DNA from 3 places in the Streptomyces sp. NPDC007929 genome. Region 3 is predicted to be linked to each of the others. Evidence: riboswitches for the same ligand, from Rfam matches in the RefSeq annotation. Region 3 holds a riboswitch; each other region holds the start of a gene.
The links. Region 3 has a riboswitch for cobalamin ahead of ACFZDE_RS36355 (cobalamin biosynthesis protein). Riboswitches for the same ligand answer to the same signal wherever they lie in the genome.
Positions count from the first base shown of each region.

Region 1: linked by a shared signal. The riboswitch ahead of ACFZDE_RS00400 (ABC transporter substrate-binding protein) and the one ahead of ACFZDE_RS36355 (cobalamin biosynthesis protein) in region 3 are both predicted to bind cobalamin.
Region 2: linked by a shared signal. The riboswitch ahead of ACFZDE_RS34575 (energy-coupling factor ABC transporter permease) and the one ahead of ACFZDE_RS36355 (cobalamin biosynthesis protein) in region 3 are both predicted to bind cobalamin.

Region 1 is NZ_JBIBKD010000001.1:70,947-76,668, reverse strand. Features, by position in the region: gene ACFZDE_RS00410 (ATP-binding cassette domain-containing protein) at 1-102, opposite strand, end outside; gene ACFZDE_RS00405 (iron chelate uptake ABC transporter family permease subunit) at 99-1,124, opposite strand; gene ACFZDE_RS00400 (ABC transporter substrate-binding protein) at 1,148-2,164, opposite strand; cobalamin riboswitch at 2,233-2,423, opposite strand; gene ACFZDE_RS00395 (CoA-binding protein) at 2,507-2,935, shown strand; partial or broken gene ACFZDE_RS00390 (4-hydroxybenzoate 3-monooxygenase) at 2,983-4,193, shown strand; gene ACFZDE_RS00385 (metalloregulator ArsR/SmtB family transcription factor) at 4,206-4,565, opposite strand; gene ACFZDE_RS00380 (cation diffusion facilitator family transporter) at 4,629-5,722, shown strand, end outside.
Region 2 is NZ_JBIBKD010000014.1:1,424-7,145, forward strand. Features, by position in the region: gene ACFZDE_RS34560 (ATP-binding cassette domain-containing protein) at 1-539, opposite strand, end outside; gene cbiQ (cobalt ECF transporter T component CbiQ) at 536-1,285, opposite strand; gene ACFZDE_RS34570 (energy-coupling factor ABC transporter substrate-binding protein) at 1,292-1,660, opposite strand; gene ACFZDE_RS34575 (energy-coupling factor ABC transporter permease) at 1,657-2,358, opposite strand; cobalamin riboswitch at 2,388-2,573, opposite strand; gene ACFZDE_RS34580 (protein kinase) at 2,702-4,210, opposite strand; gene ACFZDE_RS34585 (MFS transporter) at 4,428-5,722, opposite strand, start outside.
Region 3 is NZ_JBIBKD010000016.1:55,586-61,307, reverse strand. Features, by position in the region: gene cobN (cobaltochelatase subunit CobN) at 1-1,339, opposite strand, end outside; gene ACFZDE_RS36360 (cobyric acid synthase) at 1,336-2,844, opposite strand; gene ACFZDE_RS36355 (cobalamin biosynthesis protein) at 2,846-3,799, opposite strand; cobalamin riboswitch at 3,899-4,057, opposite strand; gene ACFZDE_RS36350 (hypothetical protein) at 4,199-4,420, opposite strand; gene ACFZDE_RS36345 (inorganic phosphate transporter) at 4,455-5,699, opposite strand.

The DNA.
Region 1 (5,722 bases), on a different contig from region 3:
GACACGGCGGCTCACCCGCTCGGCCCGCAGCCCCGCCGATGCCGGAATTCCTGTGCCGTTCACCGCGCCCGCCTCCGCCGGTGCCCCCGCCGCGCCGCTCATCGCGCTCTCCTCGTCCGGTACAGCACCGCCACGAACGCGGGCACCCCGATCAGTGAGGTCACGACCCCCACCGGGACCTCCTGTGGATCGAGGACGGTCCGGGCCAGGGTGTCCACCCACACCAGGAACACCGCTCCCGCCAGGGCGGTGACCGGCAGCAGCCGCGTGTGCCCGGGACCGGTCAGGGCCCGGGCGGCGTGCGGCAGGACCAGTCCGACGAAGCCGATCGCCCCGGCCGAGCTGACCAGCGCGGCCGTGAGCAGGGCCGTCACGCACAGCAGCACCAGGCGGGTCCGGGCGAGGGACACCCCGAGCGCGGCCGCGGCGTCCTGCCCGAAGGCGAAGGCGTCGAGGGTACGGGCGTAGGACAGGCAGACCACCAGGGCCACGGCCAGCACGGCCAGGCACAGCCATACGTCCGCCCAGCCGGCGCCGCCGAGCGAGCCGAGGAGCCAGAACAGCACGCCCCGGGTGGTCTCGGCGTCGGCGGAGGTCATCACGACGAAGGAGGTGAGGGCGGAGAAGAACTGCATGGCGGCGACGCCCGCGAGGACGACCCGGTCGGTGGTACCGCCGAGGGTGTGGCTGAGCAGCAGTACCAGCGCGAACGACAGCAGGGCGCCGAGGAACGCGCCCGTGGAGACCGACAGGGCGCCGCCGCCCGCGCCGAGCACGACCACGAGGACGGCTCCGGTGGAGGCGCCCGAGGACACCCCGAGCACGAAGGGGTCGGCCAGCGGGTTGCGCAGCAGCGACTGCATCACCGCTCCGCACACGGCGAGTCCGGCCCCGCACACGGCCGCGAGCAGGGTGCGCGGCAGCCGCAGCTGCCAGACGATCCCGTCCCTGATCGGCGTCAGCTCCGAGCTGCCGATGCCGAGGTGGGCGGACACGACGGACCACACGTCGCCGACGCCGATGTCGGCGGGGCCGATGGTGATGGCCACGGCGAGGGAGGCGACGAGCGCGACGGTCCCGGCCGCGCCCAGCGCGAGTCCGGCCGGCCGCCGGGGCCTGCTCACGGCGTCCGGCAACTCCTGGGCGGTCACTTCACCAGCCCGAACCGGCGCAGCCCGGCGGCCACCTGCTCCACACCCTCGACGGTGCGGATGGTCGGGTTCATGGCCTGCCCGCTGAGCAGTACGTACCGCTTGTGCCGGACGGCGTCCATGTTCCTGGTGACGGGGTTGGACTCCAGGAAGGCGATCTTCTTCGCGGCGGACTCGGCGGTCTGGGACTTGCGGGTCAGGTCGCCGATGACGAGGACGTCGGGGTCGCGGTCGGCGACGATCTCCCAGTTGACCTGCGGCCACTCCTCGTGCGTGTCGTCGAAGACGTTCTTGGCGCCGAGGGCCCGGGTGATGATGCCGGGCGCCCCGCAACAGCCCGCCAGATAGGGCGACTCGGAGTTCGCGAACCAGTACAGGAGGGTGACGTCGGAGGCGTCGATCCCGGCCGTGGCCTTCTTCATGCGCTGCTGGAGTGAGCCCACGAGGGCGTCGCCGCGCTTCTTCACCCCGAACACGGTCGCGAGGTCCCGGACTTCGCCGTAGACCGTGTCGATGTCCAGGGCCTTGGCGCGGGCGCCGTCGCCTCCGCCCGCGTTGTCCTTGCCGGCGCAGTCGGAGGGGGAGACGTAGGTGGGGACGCCGAGCTTCTCGAACTGCTCGCGGGTGGCGACGCCGCCCTTGCCGAGGGTGGAGACGAAGGACGCGGCGACGAAGTCGGGCTCGGTGTCCAGGACGCGTTCGAAGGACGGGTTGTTGTCGGCGAGGCGCGGCACCTTCGCGTCGGCCTTCTCCAGCCCCTTCATCACGGGGTCGGTCCAGGTGGCGGTGCCCGCGAGGCGGTCGGCGAGGCCCAGGGAGAGCAGGATCTCGGTGGTGCCCTGGTTGAGGGAGACCGCCTGCCGGGGTGGGTCGGGGACGCGGACCTCGCGCCCGCAGTTGGTGAGGGTGACGGCGGCCTCGGCGCCGCCGGCCGCGGTGCCGCCGCAGCCGGTCAGGAGCAGGGAGCCGGCCGCGAGCAGGGCGGCGGCACGGGCGGGTGGGGCGAGGGGCACGGGAACCAGTCCTCAGGCGTCGAGGGCTCATGCGCGGAGCCCGGTCGTACGGAGCTCCCCCGCCGCACGCGGCCGCGGGGGCCGCCAGCAGGTCTTCGGACTCGGGTTCGTCCGGATCGGGGCGCCTTCCCGGACGTCCCTGAGGGAGTCCAGTGGCCGAGGCCCCGCCCGTCCCCCTCACCGCTGCGCGTCAGTTCCGGATTCGCACCGGATTCCCTGACCCACGTACATGGGTTCGACTGGCTTCGGCAAGCTATCACGGAGGCCGCCCGGGGAATCACCGCGCGTGCCGCGCCGTTGCACCAAGGAGCAGTCCGTCCACGACGCAACAGGAGGCCGCCGGTGTACGGCGACGAGGCAACGGTCCGCAGGATCCTCACCGAGCTCGGCGACACCTGGGCCGTGGTGGGCCTGTCGTCGAACCAGCGGCGCGCGGCGTACGGCGTCGCCGCAGTGCTCCAGCGCTTCGGCAAGCGCGTGGTGCCGGTGCACCCGAAGGCGGAGACGGTGCACGGGGAGAAGGGGTACGCGAGTCTGGCGGACATCCCCTTCGACGTGGACGTCGTCGACGTGTTCGTCAACAGCGACCTCGCCGGAGCGGTCGCGGACGAGGCGGTCGCCAAGGGCGCGAAGGGCGTCTGGTTCCAGCTCGACGTCATCGACGAGGCGGCGTACGAGCGGACCCGCGCGGCGGGCCTGGAGATGGTGATGGACCGCTGCCCGGCGATCGAGATCCCGCGGCTTCCTGATCAGGGCGTACAGAAGCCCTGACGCGTTCGCCGGGACACAATGCCGAGACCGGCCTCCATAATGTACGCATGACCCACCCCAACTCCGGTGCCCAGCAACGCTTTCCGGTCGTCGTCGTGGGCGCCGGTCCCGCGGGGCTGACCGTCGGCAACATCCTGCGGGCCGCGTCCGTGGACTGCCTGGTGCTGGAGACCGAGACCCGGGAGTTCATCGAACGGCGGCCCCGGGCCGGGGTCATCGAGGAATGGGCCGTACGGGGCCTGGAGAAGCGGGGCCTGGCCCGCAACCTGCGGTCCGCGCGGAGCTGCACACCGCGTGCGAGTTCCGCTTCGACGGGGAGCGGTACCGCTTCCCCTACAGTGAGCTGACAGGCAGTCATCACTTCGTCTACCCACAGCCGTTGCTGGTCACGGACCTGGTCCGGGAGTACGCCGATGTCCGGGGCGGCGCGATCCGGTTCGGGGTCCGGGACGTACGCGTCCACGACGTCGACGGCGACCGACCGTCGGTGTCGTACACCTGCCCCGAGTCCGGCGAACGGCAGGTCGTGCACTGCGACTTCGTCGCGGGCTGTGACGGGGCGCGCGGGGTGAGCCGGGCCGCGCTCCCGTCCGGGCGGGTCCGGATCGCGCGGCACGACTACGGCATCGGCTGGCTGGCCCTGCTCGCCGAGGCGCCGCCGTCCACCGACTGCGTGCTGTTCGGCTGCCACGAGCGCGGCTTCGCGGGCCAGATGCCCCGCAGCCCGGAGGTGACCCGCTACTACCTCCAGTGCCCGGCGGGCGACGACGTGGACAACTGGCCGCACGAGCGCGTCTGGTCGGAGCTGCGCGAACGGCTGGGGGCGGCCGGTGGGCCGCCGCTGACCGAGGGCCCGCTGATCGAGAAGCGGGTGCTGGACATGCACGACTACGTGGTCGAGCCGATGGCGCACGGCCGGCTCTTCCTCGCCGGGGACGCGGCCCATCTGGTGGCCCCGATCGCCGCCAAGGGCATGAACCTCGCCCTGCACGACGCGTTTCTGCTCGGCGACGCCCTGGTCGCGCGGTTCACGGCCGGTGACGACAGCGGCCTCGACGGCTACGCGCGGGCGTGCCTGCGGCGGGTGTGGGACTACCAGGAGTTCTCGCAGTGGCTGTCCGAGGTGTACCACGGCACGGCGGCGGGCGACCCGTTCCGCGCGGGCACCGCGCTCGCCCGGCTGCGCCGGCTGTTCACCTCGCCCGTCGCGGCCGCCGCCTTCGCCGAGCAGTACCTCGGGACGGCGGCGCGCTACTGACCCGAGCCGTGCTCAGTCGTGCGGGGGCCGGTCGCTGAGCCGGTGGTCGGCCACGTTCAGCGCCTCGTCGACGAGTCTGCGCAGATGACCGTCGCGCAGTGAGTAGATCACCCGTCGGCCCTCCTTGCGTGTGTCCACCAGACCCGCGAGGCGCAGTCGCGCCAGGTGCTGGCTGACGGCAGGCCGGGCCGCCCCGCACGCCTCGGTGAGCGTCGTGACGTCGGCCTCTCCCCCGGCCAGCGCGTGCAGCAGGGCGAGCCGGGTCCGGTCCCCGAGCAGGGACAGCAGTTCGGCGGCGAGCGCGAACTGCTCCTCGCCGGGACTGCGCGGATGCGCATCATGCGCAGATGACAGGTGCATGCGTGCGCTCATACGCACATAATGGCGCCACGACACGGGTACGTCCACTCTCGTGCGCACCGGAAGGGGATCCACGTGAGCGACCGGCACGAGCACTCCCACCCTCATGAGCACACCCCCGGGCCCACCCGCGGGCACGATCACGGCCCCGACCACGGACATGCACGGGACCAGGAGCACGGGCACGGGCAGCACGGGCACGGGAACCCGCCTGGCCACGGCCGGCGGTGGGGCCTGCGGCATCGGATGGCCCACCTGCTCACCCCGCACTCCCACGACTCGGCCGACAAGGTCGACTCGGCCCTGGAGTCCTCCGCCCGCGGGATGTGGGCCCTGTGGGTCTCGCTCGTCGTCCTCGGCGTGACGGCGCTGGCCCAGGCAGTCGTGGTGGTGCTCTCCGGTTCGGTGGCGCTGCTCGGCGACACGGTGCACAACACCGCGGACGCGCTGACCGCCGTCCCGCTCGGGATCGCCTTCGTGCTGGGCCGGCGCGCGGCCACCCGCCGCTTCACCTACGGCTACGGGCGGGCCGAGGACCTGGCCGGTCTCGTGATCGTGCTGACGATCGCCGCGTCCGCGGCCTTCGCGGGCTGGTCGGCCGTGGACCGGCTGCTGGATCCGCGACCGGTCCATCATGTCCCGGCGGTCGCCGTGGCCGCCCTCGTCGGCTTCGCCGGCAACGAGTGGGTGGCGCGCTACCGCATCCGCGTCGGCCGTTCGATCGGCTCGGCCGCGCTGGTCGCCGACGGGCTGCACGCCCGCACCGACGGCTTCACCTCGCTGGCCGTGCTGCTGGGCGCCGGGGGCTCGGCCCTGGGCTGGCACCTGGCCGACCCCGTCGTCGGGCTGGTGATCACCGCGGCGATCGCGCTGGTGCTGCGGGACGCGGCCCGGGAGGTGTTCCGCCGGGTGCTGGACGCCGTCGACCCGGCCCTGGTGGACCGTGCCGAGCGGGCCCTGACCGAGGTGCCCGGGGTGCGCGGGGTGGGTGAGCTGCGGCTGCGCTGGATCGGGCACCGGCTGCGCGCCGAGGTGGCGGTCGTGGTGGACGGCGACGTGACGGTACGGGAGGCCCATCGCATCGCCGTGGACGCCGAGCACGCGCTGCTGCACGCGGTACCGCGGCTGACCGCGGCCCTGGTGCACGCCGATCCGGAGCCGGCACCGGG
Region 2 (5,722 bases), on a different contig from region 3:
CGCTCCTGACCGTCGGGGTCGAGCCCCGCGGTCGGCTCGTCGAGGACGAGGACACGCGGCCGCATGGCGACCGCGCCCGCGATGGCGGTGCGTTTGCGCTGCCCGTACGAGAGCAGATGGGTGGGCCGGTCGGCCAGGTCCGTGATGTCCAGGGCGGCCAGCGCCTGCGCCACCCGCGCCCGCACCTGCGCGTCGTCGAGCCCGAGGTTCAGCGGCCCGAACGACACGTCCTGCTCGACGGACGCCGCGAACAACTGGTCGTCCGGGTCCTGCACGACCAGCTGCACGGTGGTCCGCAGCCGGGTCAGCCCCTTGCGGTCGTACGACACCGGCCGCCCCTGGACCGTCAACCGCCCCTCGTGCGGCCTCAGCCCGCCGGAGAGCAGCCGCATCAGCGTGGTCTTGCCGCTGCCGTTGCGGCCGAGCAGGGCGAGCGCGCGCCCTTCGTGGATGTCGAAGTCGAGCCCGCTGAGCACGGCCGGGCCGTCCTCGTAGGCGAAGGACGCGCCCCGCAGGGCGACGAGGGCGGGCTCGCTCATGTCAGCGGCCTTTCCAGGACGAGGGTGAGGACGGCCAGCGCGGTGAGCAGCGCGCAACTGGCCGCCGTGAAGCGGGCGGAGACCCGGGCCTCGGGCACCAGGACGCGCAGGGTGCCGTCGTAACCGCGCCCGGCGAGTCCGGACTGGAGCCGGGTCGCCCGGTCGAAGGCCCGGACGAACGCGGTGGCGCCCAGCCCGGCCAGGGAACGCCACTCGGCCGCCCGCCCGGTGTGCCCGAGCCGGGCCGCCTGGGCCTGCCGGACCCGGCGCATCGAGTCCAGCAGCAGGAAGCTCATCCGGTACGTCACGAGCGCGACGTCCACGACCGGCGCGGGAACCCCCGCCCGGACCAGCCGGGGCAGCAGGTCGGACATGGGCGTGGTGAAGGCGAACAGCAGCACGCCCAGCGAGGCCGCCGAGGTGCGCAGCAGCAACTCCCCGGCCCGCAGCGGCCCGTCCTGCGCGAGGGAGACGAACCCGCCCGGCCCGCCCACCTGGACGAGCAGCGTGACCGCGCCGGTCACGCAGAAGCCCAGCGGCACCCGGTAGGCCCGCCACAGTCGCCGCCCGGGCACACCGGCCGGCCCCAGCAGCACCACCAGGGCGGTCAGCAGCACCAGGGCCGCGCCCGGCCAGGGCGGCAGCGAGATCGCGAGCACGGTGAGGCCGAGCCCGAGCACGGCCTTGTCCACGGGATGACGGCGGCGCCAGCGGCTGCTGTGCGCCGCCGCGTCGATCGGCAGCACCCGGGCTCAGTCCCGTTCCGCGGCGGACTTCCCGGCGGCGCCGGTGAGCGTGGAGCCGGACTCCCGCTCCAGCGCCCGCTGCTCGCCCTGCCTGCGGCCCCGGTGCAGACCGAAGTAGTAGGCGAGGACACCCGCGCCGAGCGCCGCCTGGAGGGTGAACAGCGCCGACTCGATCTCACCGGAGGGCGGCTCGTACAGCGGTGAGAACCACGGCTCGTAGTCCGGCTTCAGCTCGGTGATGGCCGTCTCGGCCTCGGCGTCGGCGCCCGTGAACGGCTCCTCCTTGTGGTCGCCGAGACCGAGTGCCAGCGGCAGCACGGCCAGCGCCGCCACGACGAACAGCAGCACCAGGTTGATCTTCGTGTTCCTGCTCATCGCGCCACCGCCTCGGTCTCGGTCCGGGTCTGCTTCTTGGCGAGGAGCACACCCAGCCGGGTCAGTTCGCCCTTGCTGGACTGCACCAGCAGCCGCATCACCAGCACCGTCAGCAGTCCCTCGCTCACCGCGAGCGGCACCTGGGTGACGGCGAAGATGGACCCGAACTTGCCGAGCGCGCCCAGGAATCCGCTGCCCGGGTCGGGGAACGCGAGCGCCAGCTGCACGCTGGTGACGCAGTAGGTGGACAGGTCGGCGACGAACGCGCCGGAGAACACCGCCACCATCAGCGGCGCGTTGGAGCGCCGCAGCAGCTGGTAGACGGCGTATCCGGCCCAGGGGCCGACGATCGCCATGGAGAAGACGTTGGCGCCGAGTGTGGTCAGGCCGCCGTGCGCGAGCAACAGCGCCTGGAACAGCAGGGTGATGGTGCCCAGCACCGCCATGATCGGCGGCCGGAACAGGATGGCCCCCAGCCCCGTGCCGGTGGGGTGTGAGCAACTGCCGGTCACGGACGGCAGTTTCAGGGCGGACAGAACGAACGTGAAGGCGCCGGACGCACCGAGGAGCAGGGTGCTCTCGGGGTGCTCGCGCACTTCACGGGTGAGTGACCGGACTCCGTGGACGACGAACGGCGCCGACGCGACGCCCCAGGCGACCGCGTGCGCCGGAGGAAGGAAACCCTCGGCTATGTGCATGGCTCAGCAGACCCTCTCCAGCACCTCGTGGATGGTTGACGCGCCTTGGCCGGTCTCCTGGCTGACGGGTACCACCGCCCGGACTCCGCCTTCCCGGGTCACAAGGACCCAGTGGCTGCCCGCGAGGGCCGGAGCCGGACTTCCCGATTCACAGTGGCGAGGGCCGCACCGGCATCACACCGGATTTCCCGTTCACCAAGGCCTGGTGACAATAAGGCCGGGGTAAGGGCGATGACAAGCCACGCAAGGGGCGCGTGAGGGGGCGCCCGTTCGCACACCGGCGCATCCCCCGGCTGATCCACGTGCTCGTGCCGGACGGCCGCCGTACGAGGTCCGGGCGGCGTCAGTCGTCGTCCCCGTCGTCTCCGCCGTCGTCGCCGGCCCCGTCGTCCCCGGCCTCGCGGGGCTTCTGCGGCTTCGGCTCCACCCGCCCGCCGGGACCGGCTTCCTCTGGCCCGGTCGCGGCGCCGGGCGGGGGAGCGGCGGGCGTCGGGGAGGCGGCCGGGGCGGACGGAGTGACATCGGCCACGGTGCCGGCGGCCGGCGCGTCGGCCGTCCCCGTCCCCGGTCCCGTTCCCGCCGCAGGATCGGCTTCGGAACCGGCCCCGGTACCGGACCCGGTCCCGCCCTGCGAACCGGAGGACGAGGACGACGCGGAGTCGGTGGAGGGCGTGGCGGCGGGGCTGCTCGCCGTCGGAGACGCGTCGGGTTCCGTGCCCTCCGTGGTCGTGTCGGGCGAGAACCAGCGCATGCCGATGAGCATCGCGGCGACGAAGAGCGCCGCGGCGGCGGCCGTCGCGGCCAGACGCGTCCGGTTGCCCGGGCCACCGCGCCCTCGGGAGCGGCCCGAACGCCCCGGCTGGGCCGCCCGGGCCGCGCTGCGGTGCCCCGGAGCGGCGGGCAGCGCGTACGTGGTCGGGTTGCCGGTCCCGGCCGTCGGGTACGGGCCCGGCCCGGCGGGCATCGCGGCGGACGTGGTCCCGGGCCGCAGCGGCGGTGAGACCTCCGGCAGCGGCTCGGCCAGACCGCGCCAGGCGCCCCCGGCGAACCACTCGGCGGCCTGCCGGGCGGTGGGCCGGTCCTCGGGCTGCTTGGCGAGCAGCCCGAGGAGGTAGTTCTCGAACGCGGGCGGCAGCCCGGCGACACCGAGCTCGCGGGGCGGCACCGGCACGGCGTCCAGATGCTGGTGCAGGAGGGCGACGGCGGTGTCGGCCTGGAACGGCGGGCGTCCGCTGAGGAGCTGGTAGAGCACGCAGCCCAGGGAGTACATGTCGGAGGCGGGGCCCGCCTGCTTGCCCAGGGCACGCTCGGGCGCGAGGTAGAGGCCGGTGCCGACGATCTGGCCGGTGGCGGTGAGCGCGGCGCCCGGGTCGTCGAGGAACCGCGCGATGCCGAAGTCGCCGATCTTCAGCGTGCCGCCCGTGTCCAGCAGCAGGTTGGCGGGTTTGACGTCCCGGTGCACGATGCCCTGCCCGTGCGCGGCGGCGAGCCCGGCGGACGCCTGTGCGGCCAGATCGGCCACCCGCTCGGCGGGGAGCGCGCCGGAGGCCGCCAGCACCCCGGCAAGGCTGTCGCCCTCGACCAGCTCCATCACCAGATAGAGCCGGTTGTCGTACTCGCCGAAGTCCAGGACACCGACCACGTTGGGGTGGTTGAGGCGCCCGGCGGTCTGAGCCTCCAGACGGAACCGGGAGGTCGCCGTGGCATCGGTGTCCTGGGGGAGCAGCAGCTTGAGGGCCACCGCTCTGGCCAGCGTCTCGTCGTACGCGCGCCAGACCTCTCCCATTCCACCGCGCCCGATCTCAACATCCAGCCGGTAGCGGCCCGCTAGCAGCACTCGTCCTCGTCTCATGACTGTGGGAAGGGTCATCGCCGCAGGCCGAACTCCCCGATCGCGCACGGGGATTGGTGGGGGGTGCCGCAGCCGACCCAGGATACTGGCGCGGCGTGCCCCCCGAACTCCGCGGCGGTGCCCGCACCGGGCGCCGCCTCGTACATCCCGGGCGAAGAGGTCACCCTCCGGGGTGACGCCCGGGCCCGCCCGGGCGCCCCGGGGCGCGGGCGCCCCCTCAGGCCGCCGTGCCCGCCGCCTTCGCACCGCCCGGCAACTCCTTCGCGCGGCGCGGCAGCAGGGCCACCGCCAGGGCCGGGACGGCCGCGAGGACCAGCCACGGCACGGCCGCCGGCAGCCCCAGGTCGAGCAGCGAGCCGGTGGCCGCGCTGCCGGCCAGGACGATCAGGCCGGAGACGGACGACAGCGCGCCCATGTAGAGCCCCAGCCGGCCCTCCTCGGCGAGGTCGGGCACCCAGGCGCGCGCGGCGGGCACCACCAGCATCTGCCCCACGGTGAGCAAGATCACGAAGCCCGCGGCCGGCAGCAGCCCGGCGAGGCCGGTCCAGCCGGCCGGGCGGGCCGCGGCCACCACCGCGAAGCCGGACGCGATCAGCAGCAGTCCCGCGGTCATCGAGCGGCGCAGATCGAGCCGGTCGCCCGCCCAGCGGGTCACCGGCAGCTGGGTGAACACCACCAGCACCGAGGACAGGGCGAACAGCCAGGACAGCGGCGCCTGGGAGCCCGCGGCGCGCTGCACCTCCTGAGGCAGTGCCAGATACAGCTGGTTGTAGGCGAGCAGATAGGAGCCGTAGGCACAGCACAGCGCGAGGAAACGCCGGTTGCGCAGCAGCGCCCGGGCCCCGCCCCGCGAGCGCACCCGGACCCGGCCGGGGATGTGCTGCGGCATCAGCCACAGGTGCCCGGCGAGGACCAGGACGAAGACCGCGGCACCCGCGAGGCACGCCGTGCGGAAGTCCACGGCGAGCAGCAGCGCCCCGAGCAGCGGCCCGGCGAACGCCCCGACCTGGCCCGCCACGCTGAACAGGGCCAGGACCCGGGTGCGCGGCCCGTGCCCGCTCTCCTCCCGGACGACCGCCTGGCGGGCCACCTCGGACTCCACGGCCGGGGAGAACAGCGCGGCGGCGAACCCGATCACCAGCACCGCCCCGATCACGGCCCCCGGCGCCCGCGCGTACCCCAGCCACACGAAACCGGCGATCCGCAGCACGCAGCCCGCCAGCACCACCGGCCGCACCCCGAAGCGGTCGACGAGCCACCCGCCGACCACGAACAGCCCCTGCTGGCTGAAGGTGCGCAGCCCGAGGACGAACCCGACCAGCCAGCCCGCCATGCCGATCGCACCGCCGAGGTGCTCGGCGAGGAACGGCAGGACGGCGTAGAAGCCGATGTTGAAGGCGAGCTGGGTGAGGATCAGCAGCCGCAGCAGCGGCGACAGCTGCCTGCACAGGCGCCAGGTGCCGACGCGGGCACCGGCGTCGGACGGGCGGGCGGCCTCGCGGGCCGGAGCGA
Region 3 (5,722 bases):
CGTCGCCGTCGACGTAGAGACTGCCCGGCGGCTCGCCCCACGCCTCCGTCATGGCGTCCTTCAACTCCGGGTCGAGCTTCTCGAACCAGGCCCGGTAGTCGGCCAGCGGCACCCGCGCGGGCGCGGCGGCCAGCTGCTCCTCCGTCAGCCACTCCACGTCGTGCCCACCGGCGTTGATGAGCCGGTGGATCAGCTCGTCACCCTCGTCCGGATGCCCCTCGACGACGTACCCGGCGTCCCGCAGCGCGTTGAGCACCCGCACCGCCGAGGCCGGGGTGTCCAGCCCGACCGCGTTGCCGACCCGCGAGTGCTTGGTCGGGTACGCGGTGAAGACCAGCGCCAGCTTCTTCTCGGCGTTCGCCTTGTGCCGCAGCCGGGCGTGCCGTACGGCGATGCCGGCGACGCGCCCCGCACGCTCCGGGTCGGCGACGTAGACGGGCACGTCGTCCGGACCCTGCTCCTTGAAGGAGAACGGCACGGTGATCAGCCGCCCGTCGAACTCCGGGATCGCCACCTGCATCGCGGCGTCCATGGGGGAGAGGGCGGCGTCCGAGTCGGCCCAGGCCTGCCGCGAGGACGTCAGGCACAGGCCCTGAAGCACCGGGATGTCCAGCTCGGCGAGGGCGCCGATGTCCCAGGCCTCCTCGTCACCGCCCGCCGAGGCCTGCGAGGCGTGGGTGCCGCCCGCGGCGAGGACGGTGGCGACCAGGGCGTCGGCCCGCCCGAGGATCTCGTACAGGCCCGCGTCCGCCCCGCGCAGCGAACCGCAGTACACCGGCAGCGCGTTGGCACCGTGCGCCTCGATCGCGTCGCACAGGGTGTCGACGAAGGCGGTGTTCCCGCTCAGTTCGTGGGCCCGGTAGAAGAGCACGCCGACGGTCGGACGGCCCTCCACGCGGGTGCGCTCGCCGTGGACGCCGTACTCGGGCATCTTCCGCGGCTCGACGAATCCTTCGCCCGTCAGCAGCACGGTGTCGGAGAGGAACCGGGCGAGTTCGGTCAGGTTCTCCGGCCCGCCCTCCACGAGGTACTTCAGCGCCTCGGCCACGACACCGGCCGGGACGGACGACTCGGCCATCAGCTCCGCGTCCGGCACGGCCTCGCCGCCCAGCAGCACGGTCGGGATGCCGGAGGCCTTCAGCGCGGCGAGGCCGTCCTCCCAGGCCCGCTTGCCGCCGAGCAGCCGGACGACGGCGATGGACGCCCCGTCCAGCAGGGCGGGCAGCTCCTCCCGGACGTCCACGCGGGTCGGGTTGCCGATCCGGTAGTCGGCACCGGCGGCGGCCCGGGCCGCCAGCAGGTCCGTGTCGGCGGTCGACAACAACAACACAGTGCTCATGCGGGTGCTCCCGGTGGAATGAAGGGCAGTCCTTGCGGCGCGCCGGACTCGATGAGCCGCCACAGCGCGTCGGTGTCCGCGTGCTGTTCGATCAGGTCGCCGAGCCGGTCGAGCTGCTCCTCGCGCAGCGCGGCGAACGAGGTGTCCGGCGCGGGCACGAAGCGACGGCCCGCGGCGGCCGCCACCTCGCGCAGGAACGCCCGCCGGAAGCCGTCCGACTCCAGCGAGCCGTGCCAGTGCGTGCCCCAGGTCTGGCCGACCCGGCAGCCGTCCAGGAAGGGAGCGCCGCCAGTGACGTCGGCGACGCCGTGGTGGATCTCGTAGCCCTCGACGTGCTCCCCGAGGGCCTCGCCCGCAGGTCGCGTGAGGGTCTTCTCGCGGGCGAACCGCACCCGCACGGGCAGGATCCCGAGCCCGTCGACATGGCCCCGGCGGCTCTCGACGTCGTCCTCGATGTGCTCGCCGAGGATCTGGAAGCCGCCGCAGATGCCGAGCACGGGCCGCTGCTCGGCGGCCCTGCGGACCAGGGCCTCGGCGAGGCCCCGCTCACGCAGCCACTCCAGCGCGCGGACCGTCCCCCGCGAGCCCGGCACGATGACGAGGTCGGCGTCGGACAGCTCCTCCGGCCGGTCCACGAACCGCACCACGACGCCCGGTTCGGCGGCCAGCGCGTCCACGTCGGTGAAGTTGGACATGAGCGGCACGGCACAGACCGCGACGCGCAGCACGTCCTCACCGACCGGCGGGGCGACGACGGACTCCCGCACGGCCCCCCGCAAGGAGACCCTGAGTCCGTCCTCCTCGTCGATCCCGAGCCCGTGCCGGAACGGCAGTACGCCGTAGGTGTGACGCCCCGTGAGGCCCTGGAGCATCTCCAGCCCGGGCTCCAGCAGGGAGACGTCCCCGCGGAACTTGTTGACGAGGAACCCGGCGACGCAACGCTGGTCCTCGGGCGACAGCAGCGCCACCGTCCCGAAGAACGAGGCGAACACCCCGCCCCGGTCGATGTCGCCGACGACGAGCACGGGCAGCCCGGCGTTCCGGGCGATCCCCATGTTCACGATGTCCGTCCGCCGCAGGTTGATCTCGGCGGGCGAACCGGCCCCCTCACAGATCACCGCGTCATACGTGCCCCGCAACTGCTCCAGGCAGTCCAGCACCGTCCCCAGCAGCCGCTGTTGCCGACCGCCGTGGTAGCCGCGCGCGCTCATCTCCCCGACCGGCTTGCCCAGCAGCACGACCTGACTGCTCTGCTCGCCACCGGGCTTGAGGAGCACCGGGTTCATGAGCGCGGTCGGTTCGATGCGGCAGGCCTGTGCCTGCATGGCCTGCGCCCGCCCGATCTCGGCCCCCTCCGTCGTCACGAAGGAGTTCAGGGACATGTTCTGCGCCTTGAAGGGCGCCACCTTCACGCCCTGCCGCACCAGCCACCGGCAGATCCCGGCGGTCACGACGCTCTTGCCTGCGTCGGAGGTGGTGCCGGCGACAAGAAGCCCACCGCTCATGTCATTTCCCCCTTCTCGATGACCGCGCGCTCATCAGCGACCGCGCACCGGCGCACACCCCGAGCGCGAGCCAGGTGACGCGCTTCGACAGCCGCACGGCCCGTTCGACGTCGTGCGTGCCGACGGTCCGCCCCCGCGCGTTCAGCACGGGCCGGTGCTCCACCCGCCCGCCGTAGGAGAGCGTCCCGCCGAGCCGCACCCCGAGCGCCCCGGCGAACGAGGCCTCCACGGGCCCGGCGTTGGGACTCGGATGCCGCACCGCGTCGGCCCGCCAGGCGCGCACGGCCCCCCGCGGATCCGGCCCGGCCAGCACGGCGAGTACGGCGGTCAGCCGCGCTCCCGGCCACCCCGCGAGGTCGTCCAGCCGCGCGGAGGCCCACCCGTAGCGGCGGTAGCGGGCCGACCTGTGCCCGACCATGGCGTCCAGGGTGTTGACGGCCCGGAACCCGAGCAGCCCGGGCACCCCGCCGACGGCCCCCCACACCAGCGCCCCCACGATTGCGTCGGAGGTGTTCTCGGCGACCGACTCGACCACGGCCCGGGCCATTCCGTCGGCGTCCAGCGCCTGCGGGTCCCGCCCGCACAGATGCGGCAGCCGGGCCCGGGCCGCCTCGACGTCCCCGGCCTCCAGGGCACTCCCGATGGTCCGCGCCTCCCGGGCCAGCGACGTCCCCCCGACGACGGCCCAGGTGGCGGCCGCGGTCAGCGCGACCGAGGCGACGGTGGAGGCGCGTACGGCCCGCGCGGCGAGGGACCCGAGAGCGACGGCACCTCCGGCACACACGGTGGTGTGCAGCGCGCCCCACCCGCGGTGGTCCCGCCACAGCACCCGTTCCACGGCACCCGCGGCCCGCCCGAACACGGCGACCGGATGCCCCCGGCGAGGATCACCGAGCAGCAGGTCACCGATCAGGCCGGCGGCGGCGCCGTACGCGAAGACGCGACCGGCACCCATGGGCTCAGCCGGCCAGGAGGGCGGGCGGGGGTGGGGAGTCGAACCTCGATCGGCAGCCGCGCATGGCGATATGTGTCCTCACTCAGGGTGTCCACGCCCTGGGTTGACGAGACCGGCGGTGAGAGTTCCTGGCTCCCGGGGATCGCTACCCCGGTGACAGTGGCGGGACCGCGCCGGAATCTCACCGGCTTCCTCTCCTGCCGCCGTATTGGCCCCGGCAGTCCACCACGGCCGGGAACCGCCGTCAACTTGCCGTTGACCTGCGAGGGGAGAGTGTGGAGAACCCCACATCCCTCTGCCGTGCACACGACGACCGGGCGGTACGGAACCGGAGTTCCGTACCGCCCGGCGGACACGACGTGACGTCAGGCCCTCAAGCCCTGAGGCCTATCAGGCCCGTCAGGCCACGATCAGATAGATCCCGTACCCCACGGCCGCCGCACACGCCGCGAAACACGCGTACGCGCCGGTGACCGCGAGCCCCGCGGACCCGCCCTCCGCCACCGCCCGCTCACGGCGCGACAGGCCCGTGATGCCGAGGGTGAACAGGCCGACGAGGGCCACGGTGACCACGAGGCTGACACCGAAGACGGAACCGAGGGCCGCCCAGTCGATCTTCATATCGAAAGACTCTTCCTTGTAGCCGGTGACGGGGTCAGACCGTGGTGGGCGTGGTCGGCGTGCGCTCGGCGGTGGCCTGCGGCGGGAAGGCGGGGACCGGGTCCTCCATCACCGTGACCGCGGGGGGCGGCGTCACCGCGGCCATCGCCGTGGTGACCACACCCGCGGGCTCCGCGTCGTCGGTGTCGTTGACGTTGGTGTGGTCGACGACCTCACGCCGCGACAGCTTCCAGATCCACGCGCTGGAGGCGACGAGGAAGACCGCCACCAGGCCGGTGCCCCAGCTGCCGAAGCCGGTGACGTACTCGGCGAGCGCGCCCACCAGGGCCGCCGCCGGCAGGGTCAGGCCCCACGCGACGAACATCCGCGTCGCGGTGGACCAGCGGACCACGCCGCCCTTGCGGCCGAGCCCCGCGCCCATCACCGAGCCGGACACGGAGTGCGTCGTGGAGAGGGAGAAGCCGAGGTGCGAGGAGGCCAGGATGACCGTGGCCGCGGAGGTCTGGGCGGCAAAGCCCTGCTGCGGCTGGAGGTCGGTCAGGCCCTTGCCCATCGTGCGGATGATGCGCCAGCCGCCCAGGTACGTGCCGAGCGCGATCGCGACGCCCGCGGAGAGGATGACCCACATGGGCGGGTCGGAGTCGGGCGCGACGGCGCCGCCCGCGACCAGGGCGAGGGTGATGATCCCCATGGTCTTCTGCGCGTCGTTGGTGCCGTGGGCCAGGGAGACCAGGCCCGCCGAGGCGATCTGGCCGGCCCGGTAGCCCTTCTTGGACGCGTTGCTCTCGGCCTTGCTGCCCAGGGAGTACGTCAGCCGGGTGGCGAGCATCGCCGCGACGCCCGCGACCAGCGGGGCGGCGATCGCCGGGATGAGCACCTTGGTGACCAGCACGTCACCGTGCACCGCGCCGACGCCCGCCGAGGCGATCGTGGCACCGATCAGACCGCCCATGAGGGCGTGGGAGGAGCTGGACGGCAGACCGACCAGCCAGGTCAGCAGGTTCCAGAGGATCGCGCCGACCAGGGCGGCGAAGATGACCTCGGGACGGATGCCGGCCTCGTCGACGAGGCCCTTGGAGATCGTGTTGGCGACTTCGACGGACAGGAAGGCGCCGACCAGGTTGAGGACCGCGGACATGGCCACCGCAACCTTGGGCTTCATGGCGCCCGTGGAAATGGTCGTGGCCATCGCGTTCGCGGTGTCGTGGAAACCGTTCGTGAAATCGAACGCGAGAGCGGTTACCACCACAATCGCGAGGATCAGCGAGAAGCTTTCCATTTACCCAGGCAATCGTTCGAGGT